Regions from separate parts of the Gordonia sp. NB41Y genome, predicted to be linked through region 1. Evidence: riboswitches for the same ligand, from Rfam matches in the RefSeq annotation. Region 1 holds a riboswitch; the other holds the start of a gene.

What was found. A riboswitch is a leader RNA that binds a small molecule or an ion and turns the genes downstream of it on or off. The one in region 1 is predicted to bind S-adenosylmethionine.
Region 2: another riboswitch for S-adenosylmethionine. It lies ahead of Q9K23_RS16475 (aminotransferase class V-fold PLP-dependent enzyme); the one in region 1 lies ahead of Q9K23_RS04685 (bifunctional o-acetylhomoserine/o-acetylserine sulfhydrylase).

What each region holds. Positions count from the first base shown of each region.
Region 1 covers NZ_CP132196.1:1,094,835-1,101,930, reverse strand. Annotated here, with positions in the region: gene Q9K23_RS04690 (homoserine O-acetyltransferase) at 1-1,011, opposite strand, end outside; gene Q9K23_RS04685 (bifunctional o-acetylhomoserine/o-acetylserine sulfhydrylase) at 1,030-2,340, opposite strand; SAM riboswitch class IV at 2,403-2,524, opposite strand; gene Q9K23_RS04680 (PE-PPE domain-containing protein) at 2,712-4,547, shown strand; gene Q9K23_RS04675 (MFS transporter) at 4,740-5,939, shown strand; gene bfr (bacterioferritin) at 5,956-6,441, opposite strand; gene Q9K23_RS04665 ((2Fe-2S)-binding protein) at 6,542-6,724, opposite strand; gene Q9K23_RS04660 (exodeoxyribonuclease III) at 6,871-7,096, shown strand, end outside.
Region 2 covers NZ_CP132196.1:3,814,899-3,821,994, forward strand. Annotated here, with positions in the region: gene Q9K23_RS16460 (rhodanese-like domain-containing protein) at 1-350, shown strand, start outside; gene Q9K23_RS16465 (O-succinylhomoserine sulfhydrylase) at 347-1,552, shown strand; gene Q9K23_RS16470 (isochorismate synthase) at 1,575-2,681, opposite strand; SAM riboswitch class IV at 2,773-2,886, shown strand; gene Q9K23_RS16475 (aminotransferase class V-fold PLP-dependent enzyme) at 2,905-4,320, shown strand; gene Q9K23_RS16480 (hypothetical protein) at 4,317-4,760, shown strand; gene alc (allantoicase) at 4,893-5,876, opposite strand; gene Q9K23_RS16490 (MarR family transcriptional regulator) at 6,065-6,571, shown strand; gene Q9K23_RS16495 (MDR family MFS transporter) at 6,568-7,096, shown strand, end outside.

The DNA.
Region 1 (7,096 bases):
GGCCTGCAACCGCAACGGGTAGAGACGGTCGGAGTCGATACCCGCGACGATCACCGGAACGGTGCACGACCGCAGTGCGGCGGCCACGCCACCGCGGCCGCGGCCGACGTCGTGGTGATTGAGCACGTTGCTGAGCACCACGTAGCTACCCGGATCGAAGCGCTCGGTGAGCTTCTCGGCCTGGTGCTCGAGGTAGCTCTGAACCGCGTACCGACCGCCGGTGAGTGGATTCTCCTGGCCCTGAGGATGATTGGCGAACCGCTCGTCGAGTTCGACCTCGTGCCGATAGGTCAGGTGCGCGATCCGGCGGGCGATCCCCATGCCGGCGAACGGCGCGCGGCCGGTGCCGTGGTAATCGCCGCCCTGCCAGTCGGGATCCGAGGTGATCGCGGCGATCTGGGTGGTCTGGGTGCCGATCTGGTCAGCGGTGGCGCGGGCGCCGACCGCGAGGACCAGCGCGCTGCGCACCCGGTCGGGGAACTCCACCGCCCACTCGAGCGCCCGCGCGCCACCCATCGAACCGCCGACCACCGCACCGATGCTGCGGATGTCGAGCGCCTCGAGGAGGGCGGCCTCCGCACGCACCTGGTCGAGCACGGTGATCTCCGGGAAGCGTGAGCCCCACGGCCGTCCGTCGGCATCCAGGGACGCCGGACCGGTCGACCCGCGGCACCCGCCGAGGACGTTGGCCGAGATGACACACCACTCGTCGGTGTCCACGGCGCAGCCCGGACCGATCAATCCGTCCCACCAGCCGGGGGACGGGTGCTCGGCGTCGGCCTCGCCGGTGACATGGGAGTCACCGGTGAGCGCATGCAACGCCAGGATCACGTTGTCACGGGACGGCGACAACGTCCCCCAGCGCTGGAATGCCAGGGTGACGTCGTCGAGCCGGTACCCGCTGTCGAGCACCATCGGCCCGAGGCGGACGCCGACCATCCGCCCGTCCGGGACCTTCTCCCAGTCGGGTTGACGCGCCTGCGACGCCTTCGGGTCGATCGTTACCGACACTGGTTATGCGCTCCTCAACTACTTCGCTGCCGCGAAACCCTGGTCCAGGTCGGCCAGGATGTCGTCGATTCCCTCGATACCCACGGCCAGGCGGACCAGGCCGGGGGCCACACCGGCGGCCAGCTGCTCCTCCGGGGTGAGCTGGCTGTGCGTGGTGGACGCCGGGTGGATCACCAGCGACCGGACGTCACCGATGTTGGCGACATGGCTGTGCAGGGTCAGCGCCTCGACGAACCGCTTGCCCGCGTCCACACCGCCGGCGATCTCGAATCCGATGATCGCACCCTGGCCCTTGGGGGCGAGCTCCTGGCCCCGCTCGTACCACGGCGACGAGGCCAGACCGGCGTAGGCCACCGACTCCACCTGCGGATGGTCGGCGAGGTACTGGGCCACCTTCTGGGCGTTGGCGACATGCCGCTCGACGCGCAGGCTCAGCGTCTCCAGACCCTGGGCGAGCAGGAAGGCGTTGAACGGGGAGATCGCGGCGCCGGTGTCACGCAGCAGCTGCACGCGGGCCTTGAGCGCATACGCCGGGGCGCCGAGGTCGGCGAAGACCGCACCGTGGTAGCTCGGGTCCGGCGTGGTGAAGCCGGGGAACAGGTCCTGGCCGTCGCGCTGGACGCGCCAGTCGAAGGTGCCGCCGTCGACGATCACGCCGCCGATCGCGGTGCCGTGACCGCCGATGTACTTGGTGGCCGAGTGCACCACGATGTCGGCACCGTGGGCCAGCGGGTTGAGCAGGTACGGGGTGGCGACGGTGTTGTCGACGATCAGCGGGACACCGTTGCGGTGGGCCACCTCGGAGATGCCGGGGATGTCGAGGATCTCGTTGTTCGGGTTGGAGATCGACTCGCCGTAGAACGCGCGGGTGTTGTCACGCACCGCGGCCTGCCAGGAGTCGAGGTCCTCCGGATTCTCGACGAAGGTCACCTCGACACCGAACTTCGGCAGGGTGTAGTGCAGCAGGTTGTAGGTGCCGCCGTACAGACGCGGGCTGGCCACCACGTGGCCGCCGTTCTCCACGATGTTGAGGATCGCGTAGGTCTCGGCGGCCTGACCGGAGGCCACCAGCAGTGCGGCGACGCCACCCTCGAGGGCGGCGAGGCGCTGCTCGACGACGTCCTGGGTGGGGTTCATGATGCGGGTGTAGATGTTGCCCGGCTCGGCCAGGCCGAACAGGTTCGCGGCGTGCTGCGTGTCGTTGAAGGTGTACGACGTGGTCTGGTAGATCGGCAGGGCGCGAGCGTTGGTCGTACCGTCGGCGGTCTGGCCGGCGTGGATCTGCTTGGTCTCGAAACTCCACTCGCCACCGTTGGCTGCGTCAGACATGGGTATAGATCACTTTCTGCGGTCGGCAGGGTCGTGAAGACCCTGGTGGGGTCCGACCTTCGGACCCGCGCTTGCCGGGGATGCGTGAACGCGATCCCACAACCCGGTCATCACCCGGAGCACCCCACCGCGGTTGGAGGGTTGCCGATCAGCAAGCCGGGGCTGTGCGCTGATACTCATGACCTGGCGTCAAGGATATAACACGGTCACAAGCCGTTGAGAACCCTCCTGCTCGCACCGATCTCAACGCTGGTCGCCGACGATTTCTGCTGTCCTGCGTTCGATGGAGTCGCGACGGTATCGGGACGGCCGCCCAACTCCCCGGATTTACGATCGCGTACCACAGGATGTCTCGGCCGAAGGGGATGGCCATGAAGCACCGGACACACACCGCCAAGCGTCACTCGTCCCTGTTCGGCAAGCCGGGCCCCGGCTCGCCCGGGTGCACCGAACCCGGTCGATCCCGATCCGACAGACATGCGTCGGTCCGACGCCGTGGCGTCCTGGCGCCGGCGGCGGTCGTCGCGATCGGGGTGGTGGTCATCGGAGTGGGCGCAGGCGTCGCGGCCGCCGACCCCGCCGATCCCGAGTGCGCCGGACCGGGCCGGGTCTTCCTGGTGGGCGGGGCCTCCGAACCGGGGGCCGGGGCACTGATCGGTGTGCAGCAGCGCTACACCGCCCTGGGCCCCGACAACCAGCCGGACCCGACCAGTCCCTACTACGGCAACCCCTACACCGTCGAGGTGGTGGACTACTCGGCGTCGATCTGGCCGCTCGGGTCGGTGGGCTACAACAACGCCGAACGTGAGGGGAGTGCGAACCTCGAGCAGGCCGTCGGGGAGTACGTGACGCAGTGCGGTGGCGACAAACAGGTCGTGATCGCCGGCTACTCCCAGGGGGCGCGGGTCGCCGGCGATGTGCTCACCGGGATCGGCGAGACCGGGCGGGTCACCCTCGACGACGGCACGCAGGTCGAGTTGGTCCGCGACAACGTGAGCGGTGAGGTGTACTCGGATCCGCGGATGAGCGGCAGCCTGTGGGGGCGCGGCATCGAGCTGACCCTCGTCGGGGTGATCCCCGGGCTGACCATGTCGGGGCCACGCAGCAGCGCCGACTACGGCGGACTCGAGGTCACGACGATCTGCGTGGCGGGTGATCCGGTCTGTGACCTGCCCGACCCGCTGCACGATCCGATCGGCGACATCGACGGCTTGCTCGGCTACTTCGTCAAACACGGCTACTACCCGTGGCACATGTACCAGGACCCGGCCGCCTACGCCGACTGCACCGGCCCCGATCCGGCGACCCCGAACGTCCAGGTGACCACGTGCACCGTCGAACAACCATCGTCGGTGGCCGTACTGACCCAGCAGCTGGTGGACGCGCTCGGCGTCGACTGGACCGTCCCGGACCTGCTGGCCTACCGCTTCCGGTGGCCCGACATCATCGGTATCACCCTCGCCGACTTCCAGACACCGATCGCCTGGACCATGGACTGGTTCCCGCAGCTTCCCGAACTCGGCTACGGCGGATACCTGCCCGACCTGTCCATGCTCACCGACATCCTCAACGGTCTGGTCACCGGCGACCTCGCCCTGGTCCGCACCGGGGTGTCGGGGCTGACCGGCAGCGCGGTGAGCGTCGTGGGGATGCCGGTCGAGTTCGTCACCTACTGGGCCGGGCGCATCGTCGACGGGATCACCTCGGTGCCGTTCGGTCCCGACACCCTGTTCACCGACACCCTGTTCACCGACAGCCTGCTGACCGCCGGAGTGCCGGCCGCCGCATCGGTCACCCCGCAGATCGCCGCACTCACCGCCGGCACGGAAGCCGGTGACGGATCGGTCGCCCGGGGCGCCGGATCGGCGGACTCCGACGACCCGGACACCGCGCAAGCCGGCGCGGCCGCGATGGTCACCGAGCCGCGAGCCGAATCGCAAACGGAACCGGCCCCGCAGCCGCAATCCGCGCCCGACCCGGACCCCGGTCCTGCCGCCGGCGCCGATCCCGCCCCTGGTTCCGACGCCACCGGGTCCGACGCCACCGGGTCCGACGCCACCGCAGAGCAGACGCAGAACCCGGATAGCGCGACCGGGTCGACGGAACCGTCCGGTTCCGAAGGCGCGTCCCCGGCCACGATGGGAACGGTGGACACGCAATCGGACGAGACGGAAGCGGACGAGACGGAAGCGGTCGAGGCAGGGTAGAGGGGGTCGGGCGGGGTGGAGGGCGTCGGACAGGGGAGAGGTGGACCGGCGGCCCTGTGAAGTAGTTCACCGCCGGACCAGGGAATTCACCGCACCCTCGCGGTGGTTGGTGGACAGGTGCCGCACACCCCAGCCCCCTCCCAGCCCGACCGCACGTCCACGCTCCCCGCGGCGACACCCGCCGGGACCTCCCTGCGGTGGGCGATCCTGGCGCTGGCGCTCGGCGGCTTCGGCATCGGCACCACCGAGTTCGTCTCGATGGGTCTGTTGCCCAACATCGCCGACGCCATGGATGTGTCCGAACCGACCGCCGGATGGGTGATCTCCGCCTACGCCCTCGGCGTCGTGGTGGGTGCACCGCTGATCGCCGCGCTCACCGCACGTATGTCCCGTCGGACCCTGCTGATCGGACTGATGGTGGCCTTCACCGTCGGCAACCTCGCCACCGTGCTGGCCCCGACCTTTCCGTCACTGCTCGCGGCCCGCTTCGTCGCGGGCCTGCCCCACGGTGCCTACTTCGGTGTGGCGGCACTGGTCGCCGCTCACCTCGCCGGCCCGCAGCGCCGTGCCAAGGCGGTCGGTCAGGTGATGCTCGGACTGTCTGTCGCCAACGTCGCAGGCGTCCCCGCTGCGGCCTGGCTCGGCGAGCACTCCGGTTGGCGCAGTGCGTTTCTCATCGTCGTGGCGGTGGGCGTGCTCACCGTCGGCGCGCTCATCCGCAACCTCGGTTCACTCTCGGACATGCGCGTGACCAACCCGATGACCGAACTCGGCGCACTCCGCCGCGGGCAGGTGTGGTTCACCCTGCTGATCGGTACCGTCGGATTCGGCGGGATGTTCGCCTTCTACACCTACCTCAACACCACGCTGACCAGCATCTCCGGGATCGGTGTCGGAACGATCCCGTTCGCGCTGATGCTGTTCGGCCTCGGCATGGTGCTGGGCAATGTGGTCGGCGGGATCGCTGCCGACCGCAATGTGCCACTGTCCATCCTGCTCGGGCTGATCGGCACCACCGTGGTGCTGCTGGTCTTTGCCGCTTCTGTTCAATTCGCCTGGGCTGCACTGATTCTGACATTCTTCGTCGGTGTGGCCGCCACCGTGACGATCCCCGCCCTGCAGACCCGGCTGATGGACGTCGCCGACGACGCGCAGACCCTCGCCGCGGCGCTGAACCACTCGGCGCTCAACCTGGCCAACGCGATGGGCGCATGGCTCGGCGGTCTGGTGATCGGGGCCGGGCTCGGCTACCGTGCGCCGTCGGTCGTGGGCGCCGGTCTGGCGGTCGCAGGCATCGTGGTCCTGATCGTCGCGCTCGCGGTGCAACCCGGTGGTCTACGCACGTTGCGACCCCGGCGGCAGGCGCCGCCGGTGACCCCGATCGAGGTGTGACCCGCGATCTCTCGGCTCAGCCGACGTCGGGCGGGGTGGCGATGGTCTTGGTGAGGTAGAGCTGCTCACCGAGGCGATCGAGCAGTTCGAGCTGGGTCTCGAGATAGTCGATGTGGTGCTCTTCGTTGGCGAGGATCTCCTCGAAGAGCTTCGCCGAGGTGATGTCACCCTTGCCCCGGCACATCGCGATGCCCGGCTTGAGTCGTTCGACCACCTCGACCTCGATCGCGAGGTCGGACTCGAACTGCTCCCGCAACGACTGGCCGATCCGCAGGGGCAGGATCTTCTGATAGTTGGGCAGACCCTCGAGGAACAGGATTCGGTCGGTCAGGATCTCCGCGTGGTGCATCTCTTCGATGGACTCCGCACGGGTCTTGCCCGCCAGCTCCGTCAGACCCCAGTTGGCCTGCATCTTCGCGTGTAGGAAGTACTGGTTGATCGCCGTGAGCTCACTGGTCAGCTGCTCGTTGAGCAGTGCAATGACCTCATCATCTCCACGCATGCCGAACTCCGTTCGCTCTGGTGTTGATGTGCGAACGGTAACACTGATGCCGGCGTCACGCGGGCTTTCGCCTCGGATGACGTCGGTTCTCGGTATCGGGTCAGGCAGCGGTACTGGCGGTGGCATTCCTCTCGGCGACGATCGCGTGCAGACGTTCGAGGCAGGTGCCACATCCTTCACCGGCGCCACACTTGTCGCTGATGGCGTCGACGGTGCGCGCCCCGGAATCGCAGTGCTCGTGCACTTCGTCCTCGGTGACCGCGCGGCAGATACAAACGAACATGACCTCACCTCAAAACTGCTGTTAGGTGAGCATTACATAAAGTAGGGGCATTGTCCAAGGATTGCCTAACCTTGGACCGGCTCCAGAAAACACCCTGGAACGGGTCCAGAAAATCCTGTCGGAACCGACCCGTACCCTCGTCTTCTGTGTCGACCACGATCACCACAGTCAACGTCAACGGCATCCGTGCCGCCGTCAAGCAGCGTTCCGAGGTCAATCCGGGGATGCTGGCCTGGCTCACGCAGACCGACTCCGACATCGTCCTGATGCAGGAGGTCCGTGCGAGCGAGAAGCAGGCGCGCGAGGCGCTGCAGCCGGCACTCGACGCCGGCTGGCACCTGGCCATGTCGGAGTCCGTGGTCAAGGGGCACG
Region 2 (7,096 bases), 2.7 Mb from region 1:
CCAAGCTGGTGGACTGTCGCACCCGACCGGAGTGGGCCTACGTCGGCGTCCCGGATCTCGAGATCCTGGGCAAGCAAACACTTTTCATCGAATGGGTGACATTCCCCGAGGGTCGTGCCAACGAGTCGTTCGTCGCCGAGCTGCGTGACGCAGGGATCGCCGACGACGACGAGGTGATCTTCATCTGCCGGTCCGGGCACCGCTCGATCGGCGCGGCCGAGGCCGCCACCGCCGACGGAATCGCCAAGGCGTACAACATCGTCGACGGATTCGAAGGACAGCTCGACGAGTTCGACCACCGTGGCGGAGCGGGCTGGCGGGCCCTCGACCTTCCGTGGAGGCAGTCGTGATCTACCGGCAGAACCTTCCCGAGGGCGTGTCCGCCGACACCCTCGCCGTGCGCGGCGGTCTGACGCGGTCGGGTTTCTTCGAGACCTCCGAGGCGCTGTTCCTCAACAGCGGCTACGTCTACGACTCGGCCGAGGCCGCCGAGCGTGCCTTCACCGGTGAGGACGAGCGATTCGTCTACTCCCGCTACGGGAATCCGACCGTCGAGATGTTCCAGGAGCGACTGCGTCTGCTCGAGGGCGCCGAGGCGTGCTTCGCCACCGCGAGCGGCATGTCGGCGGTCTTCGTGGCACTCGGTGCGCTGCTCAAGGCCGGTGACCGGCTCGTCGCCGCGCGCAGCCTGTTCGGCTCGTGTTTCGTGGTGGCCAACGAGATCCTGCCGCGGTGGGGTGTGCACACCGACTTCGTCGACGGCGAGGACCTCACCCAGTGGGAGCAGGCCCTCTCGACGCCGGCCGACGCGGTGTTCTTCGAGACCCCGTCCAATCCGATGCAGACCCTCGTCGACGTCGCCAAGGTGTCCGAGCTGGCGCACGCCGCAGGCGCGAAGGTGGTGCTGGACAACGTCTTCGCCACCCCGCTGCTGCAGCGCGGCCTGGACCTCGGGGCCGACGTGGTGGTCTATTCCGGCACCAAGCACATGGACGGCCAGGGCCGGGTCATGGGCGGTGCGGTGCTCGGCACCACCGAGTACATCGACGGCCCGGTGCAGACCCTGATGCGGCACACCGGCCCGGCGCTGAGCCCGTTCAACGCGTGGACCCTGCTCAAGGGGCTCGAGACCATGCGGCTGCGGGTGGATGCGTCGGTGGCCTCGGCGCTGCGCATCGCGCAGTTCCTCGAGGACGACCCGCGCGTCCGCTGGGTGAAGTACCCGTTCCTGAAGTCGCATCCGCAGTACGAGCTGGCGATCGAGCAGATGACCGGCGGCGGCACCGTGGTGACCTTCGAGCTCAACGACCACGACGGCGTCGGTGGCAAGGAGCGGGCCTTCGAGGTGCTCAACCGGTTGCGGGTGATCGACATCTCCAACAACCTGGGCGACTCGAAGTCGCTGGTCACCCACCCGGCCACCACCACCCACCGTGCGATGGGACCGGAAGGGCGTGCGGCGATCGGCCTGAGCGACTCCGCACTCCGGCTGTCGGTGGGTCTGGAGGGGATCGACGATCTCCTGACCGACCTCGATCAGGCCCTGGGCTGAACCGCCCGGACCCGATCGGTATTCAGCTCTGACGCGGGGTCATCCCGGCGGCCGGAAGGTCGTCGAGGGTGACCCCGAGTGCGTTGAGCACCGTCTGCAGCTTCGCGGTGGTCTCGGTCAGTTCGGCCTGCGGGTCGGAGCCGGCGACGATCCCGCCGCCCGCCCACATGCGCACCCCGGTCCCGGTGCGATCGAGTTCGAGGCAGCGGATGGTGACCATCCACTCGCCGTTGCCGGCGGCGTCTGCCCAGCCGACCGCACCGGCATACAGGCCGCGCGGTTCCTCGTGTGTCCGGATGAACCGCGCCGCGACGTCGGCCGGCGTACCGCAGGTGGCCGGGGTGGGACTCAGCATCATGGCGAGATCGAGTGCGGTGGAATCCGATTCGGTCAGCACCGCGTGCACCGGGGTGGCCAGGTGCCACATCTCGCCGGTCGACAGCAGTTCCGGCCGCCCGCCGATCTCGAGGTCGGTGGCGATCGGGGCCAGTCGCCGACGCAGATGTTCGACGACGAAGGTGTGCTCGCGGTGGTCCTTGGCCGAGCCGGCCAGCGCCTCCCGGGACCGTCGATCGGCGGCGGGATCGGCGTGGCGCGGCGCCGAGCCGGCGTAGGGCAGGCAGGTGACCTCACGACCGTGCTTGCGCAGCAACAACTCCGGGCTCGCCCCGACCAGCCGGCCGGTTCCGGTGTCGACGGCGAACGCATTGTGTTCGTGATTGCCGCCGGCCAGTGCGGCCAGCAGGTCGTCGACGTCGGCAGGGGCGTCGAGCCGGCCGGTGAGCGCGCGTGCCAGCACCACCTTGTCCAGACCGCCGTCGGCGATGGCGGCGACGGCGGCCTGGACGCGCGCCAGATGCGTTGCCAGGTCGGGGATCTCGACGACCGAGGTCAACCGTCGTGTGGTGGGTTGTGCGCCGGGCAGCGGGATACGGGTGTGGTGCAGCGCGGTGGGGGCGATCAGGGCCGAGGGCTCGAGCGGGTCGAAGGCGAGTGCGCCGACCACCGAGTCCACCCGCCTTTCGCGTAGATCGCGGGCGGCGGCGGCCGCATCCGGGTAGCGGCGGACGACACCGGCGGCCCGGACCACACCGTGCGGCCGGGACAGGATGAACACGTCAGGACTCACCTCACCCAACCTACCGAGCCCGCACGCAGGGGTTTCGCTCACGCTGGGTGAAAATTGACACCCCGCCGGCGGATCGGCCACTCTGGGTGCAGGTCATGAGTGCCAGCGACAAGCCCCGGCTCGCTGGTCGGCAACCCTCCTCCGCGGTGGGGTGCTCCGGGTGACGACCTGGCCGTGTACCGACCGGGCACGGCAAGCGTGGATCCTCCGAGGAGTTCAACCGATGACTGCTGTCGTCAGCCAGACAATCGTTCCCACCGTCGCCGACACCCCCGTCGCCGACACCACCGTGTGCGATCCGGTGCGCGACACCGCGATCGCCCCGCTGGCCGCCGTGGCCGGCGCCGACGAGTGTGCCCCACTCGCCGACGGCACCGAGATCGCTTACGCCAACCTCGATTACGCCGCGAGTGCCCCGGCGCTGGCCGCCGTCGCCGAGGCCGTCACCACCGCCCTCACCGGATACGCCAGCGTGCACCGCGGCGCCGGTCACCTCTCGCAGGTCACCACCCGCCGGTACGAGCAGTGCCGGGAGACGGTGCGGCGCTTCGTCCGTGGCCGCACCGACGACACCGTCGTGTTCACCCGCAACACCACCGATGCGCTGAACCTCGCAGCGCACTGCGTCCGCGGCGACGTCGTCGTCCTCGACATCGAGCATCACGCCAACCTGCTGCCGTGGGTCTCCCGGGAGACCGGCGCCACCCGGATCGTGACCGCCCGCGACACCATCGAGGCGACCCTCGACGCGGTGGAATGCGAACTCGCCGCGGCCCCGGCCGCGCTGCTCGCGGTGACCGCCGCGTCCAATGTCACCGGTGAGGTCCTGCCGATCGGACGGCTCGCCGCGATCGCCCACCGTCAGGGTGCGCGCATCCTGGTGGATGCGGCGCAACTGGTGGCGCACCGGCCCGTGTCGGTCGTCAGCCACGGCATCGACTACCTGGTGTTCTCCGGCCACAAGCTCTACGCACCGTTCGGTGCCGGGGTGCTGATCGGACGCCCCGACTGGCTCGATGCCGCCGACCCCTACCTGGCCGGCGGCGGTGCCTCGGCCGCCGTCGCCGTGGTCGGCGAGCCCGACGCCAACTGCGCGTCGACCGCCTGGCATACCGGCGCCGCCCGCCACGAGGGCGGCTCCCCGAACGTCCTGGGTGCGGTGGCGATCGCCGCGGCCTGCGAGGCGATCACCGAGATCGGCTTCGAGACCATCGGTCACCACGAGCACATCCTGCGGAAACGGCTCGACGCCGGCCTCGCCGCGATCGACGGTGTCACGCCGCTGCGCATCTTCGACGACGCACCCGATCGCGTCGGGATCGCCGGATTCGACGTCGACGGCCACACCCCGCGTGCGGTGGCGGAGTATCTGAGCGATCACCACGGTATCGGGGTGCGCGACGGCAAGTTCTGTGCGCATCCGCTGCTCAACCGGCTCGGCAGGCCCGACGGTGCGGTCCGCGCCAGCTTCGGGCTCGGCACCGGTTCCGCCGACATCGACCGCCTCGTCGACGCGGTCGGCCGCCTCGCCGTGCCGCACCGGGCCGACGCCCACCGGCCGGGCACCCGATGCGCCGGCACCCACCACACCGACATCCACCACACCAGCGACCACCACACCGGAGAACCGACGTCATGACCATCGAACTCGCCGACCACCGTCTGCTCAGCATCGGCCGCCCCCCGCTGAAGGTGGCGCTGGCCGGGGACGTCCCGGCAGATCAGCTGCCGATCGTCGTCCGCCGTCCCACCCTGCGCGACGCCCAGCGGGCACGCTCGCTGCTGCGTGCCGGTTCCCGCGACACCGCCAACTTCAGCGTCGCGCTGGAGGTGGAGGTGGCCATCGCCCCGCATCCGGCGTCGGCACGCGCGGCGGTGGCGCAGCTGCCCGACGAACTCGACGGTGGCACAGTGCGTTATGTGGGCACGCCGAGCGGTCTGCTCACCCTGATCCGCGACATCTACGCCGCGGAGGTCGCCGACGCCGTGCTGCTCGTCCCGCTCGACGGGTCGGCCACCGAGAACCGCATCCGCCAGCTCGTCCTGCCTGCGGTGACCTCGGTGGTTCGCGCCGCCTGAGTCGTCGAAGCCCTCGGGCCCGGACGGACGCCCGGACCCGGACAGGAACCGAGTACAGACAAGAAACAGCAAGCGCGGCAAGACCTCTGGTCTCGCCGCGCTTGTTCTGCCGGTGCTCGCGGGTGTTGCCGGTCAGGCCTCGCCGCGCTCCCACTGCTCGATCAGTGCGGTCTCGGCCTCGTCGGTGAGGACGCCGTACAGCTTGAACCGGGCCATACCGCCGTCGGGGAACACGTCCATCCGGGCCTCGGTCATCGGGCGATCGAGATCGATGACGAACCGATGCCGGGTGTCGGGCTGCAGATCGGTGCGCGGCAACACCTCGAACCAGTCGCCGGTCTCGCCGTCGCGGCCGCGGACCGTGGCCGAGCCCGGGGCGTTGCCCAGGAAGTAGCTGGTGTCGAGTTCCACCAGGTTCACGCGGCCCTGTCCGGCCAGGCGCACCTGCACCCAGTCGTTGCCGTCGTCGCGGCGGCGCGAGGTCTCCCAGCCCTCACCCATGTGCCGGGCGCGGCCGGGCATCAGCAGGTTGTTGGGGGAGCTGTAGAACATGTTGGAGCATGCGGTGATCAGGCCGCCGTTCTCCAGCGCGGCCAGGTCGAAGTGCCCGTAACGGAAGAACCTGGGATCGGGGACGCCGCGGCCGTGCACCCGGAACCGGGCGACACCGCCGTCGGGATGCATGGTGAGCCGGACGTGGGTGAACCGGCTGGTGGCGTCGACCTTGAACGGGTTGCGGGTGTCGCCGTCCACCGGGCTCTTCTCGATGATGGTGGTCCACTCGGTGTCGTCGAGCAGCTGCTGCACCGACGGCACGCCCTCGACGGCGGCGGCCTCCACCGAGATGAACGGCGGGTAGTTGCCCTTGAACCAGGCGGTGTCGACGACGACGCCGTACACCACTCCGGGGGCGCCGAGGCGCACGATCGCCTGGTCGACGCCGTCGCTGCGTCGTCGGCGGGTCTCCCAGCCGTCGTAGATCTGTCCCTTGTGTCCGAAGGTCGCCGGCCGGTACTCCGCGGGACCGGTCTTGATCAGGTTCTGGGCCTCGGCGAACAGGTCGTCGTTGCACCACACCACCGCACCGCCGAGATCGCGAAGTGCCAGGTCAGGCATCGAAGTGAAGTGGGGGCGGGTACCTGAATGGGGAGGCGGCGGCTGCGGGGTCACGAGTTCTGATCCTAGTGGGGTGTTGCCCCGCGTCGAATCGGGGCGCATACTTGCTGGCGCCAACTAATTGCTGTCTGCAACTGATTGCGCATTGCACGTAAATCGGACATTTCACTCCTGGACGGGATTCCGGCATGCTCGACCCCCAACTCATGGACCAGCTGTTCGACAGTCTGATCCGGTTCGTCCGCATCCGCGAACGGGCCGTCCACACCACCTTCCGGACCTCGGAGGGCGAGGTGGAGACCGCCGCGTTCAAGGCGCTCTTCCCGCTCTCCCGCAACCCCATGCGGTCGCGGGAACTCGCCGCAGAACTCACCGCAGACCCGTCGACGGTGAGCCGGCACGTCGCCGCACTCGTCGACCTCGGACTGGTGCGCCGCGAGGCCGATCCCGCCGACGGCCGTGCCACCCTGCTGGTCATCACCGACGCGGGACGGGCCCGTGTCGAGGCCATGCGTTCGATCCGGCGCGAGGCCATGGACCGCGCCATGGGTGACTGGACCGACGGCGAGCTGGCAACCCTGGTCACGCTGCTCACCCGTTTCGTCGACGCCGCCGAGACCTTCCTCGTGCCCGACTGCGGGCGTCCCGACAGCCCCGGGACGACCGCCCCGCCCGCCTCGAAAGGATCACGATGACCGACAACCCCACGCGGGCGGCGACGCCCGCATCAGTGGAGGACGAACACGCCGGTGCGGGGTTGACCCACCGGCAGATCCTCACCGTGATGGCCGGACTGATGATCGGCATGTTCCTGGCCGCCCTCGACCAGACCATCGTCTCCACCGCCATCCGCACGATCGCCGACGACCTGCACGGCTACGACATGCAGGCGTGGGTCACCACCGCCTACCTCGTGACCTCCACGATCGTCACCCCGCTCTACGGCAAGCTCTCCGACATCTACGGGCGCAAACCGTTCTTCCTGCTCGCCATCTCGATCTTCGTCGTCGGCTCGCTGCTGTGTTCCATGGCGACGTCGATGTACATGCTCGCCGGGTTCCGCGCCCTGCAGGGCCTCGGTGCCGGCGGTCTGTTCACCCTGGCGCTGACCACCATCGGTGACATCGTCCCGCCGCGCGAACGCGCCAAGTACCAGGGTTACTTCCTGGCCGTGTTCGGCACGTCGTCGGTGCTCGGCCCCGTGCTCGGCGGCTTCTTCG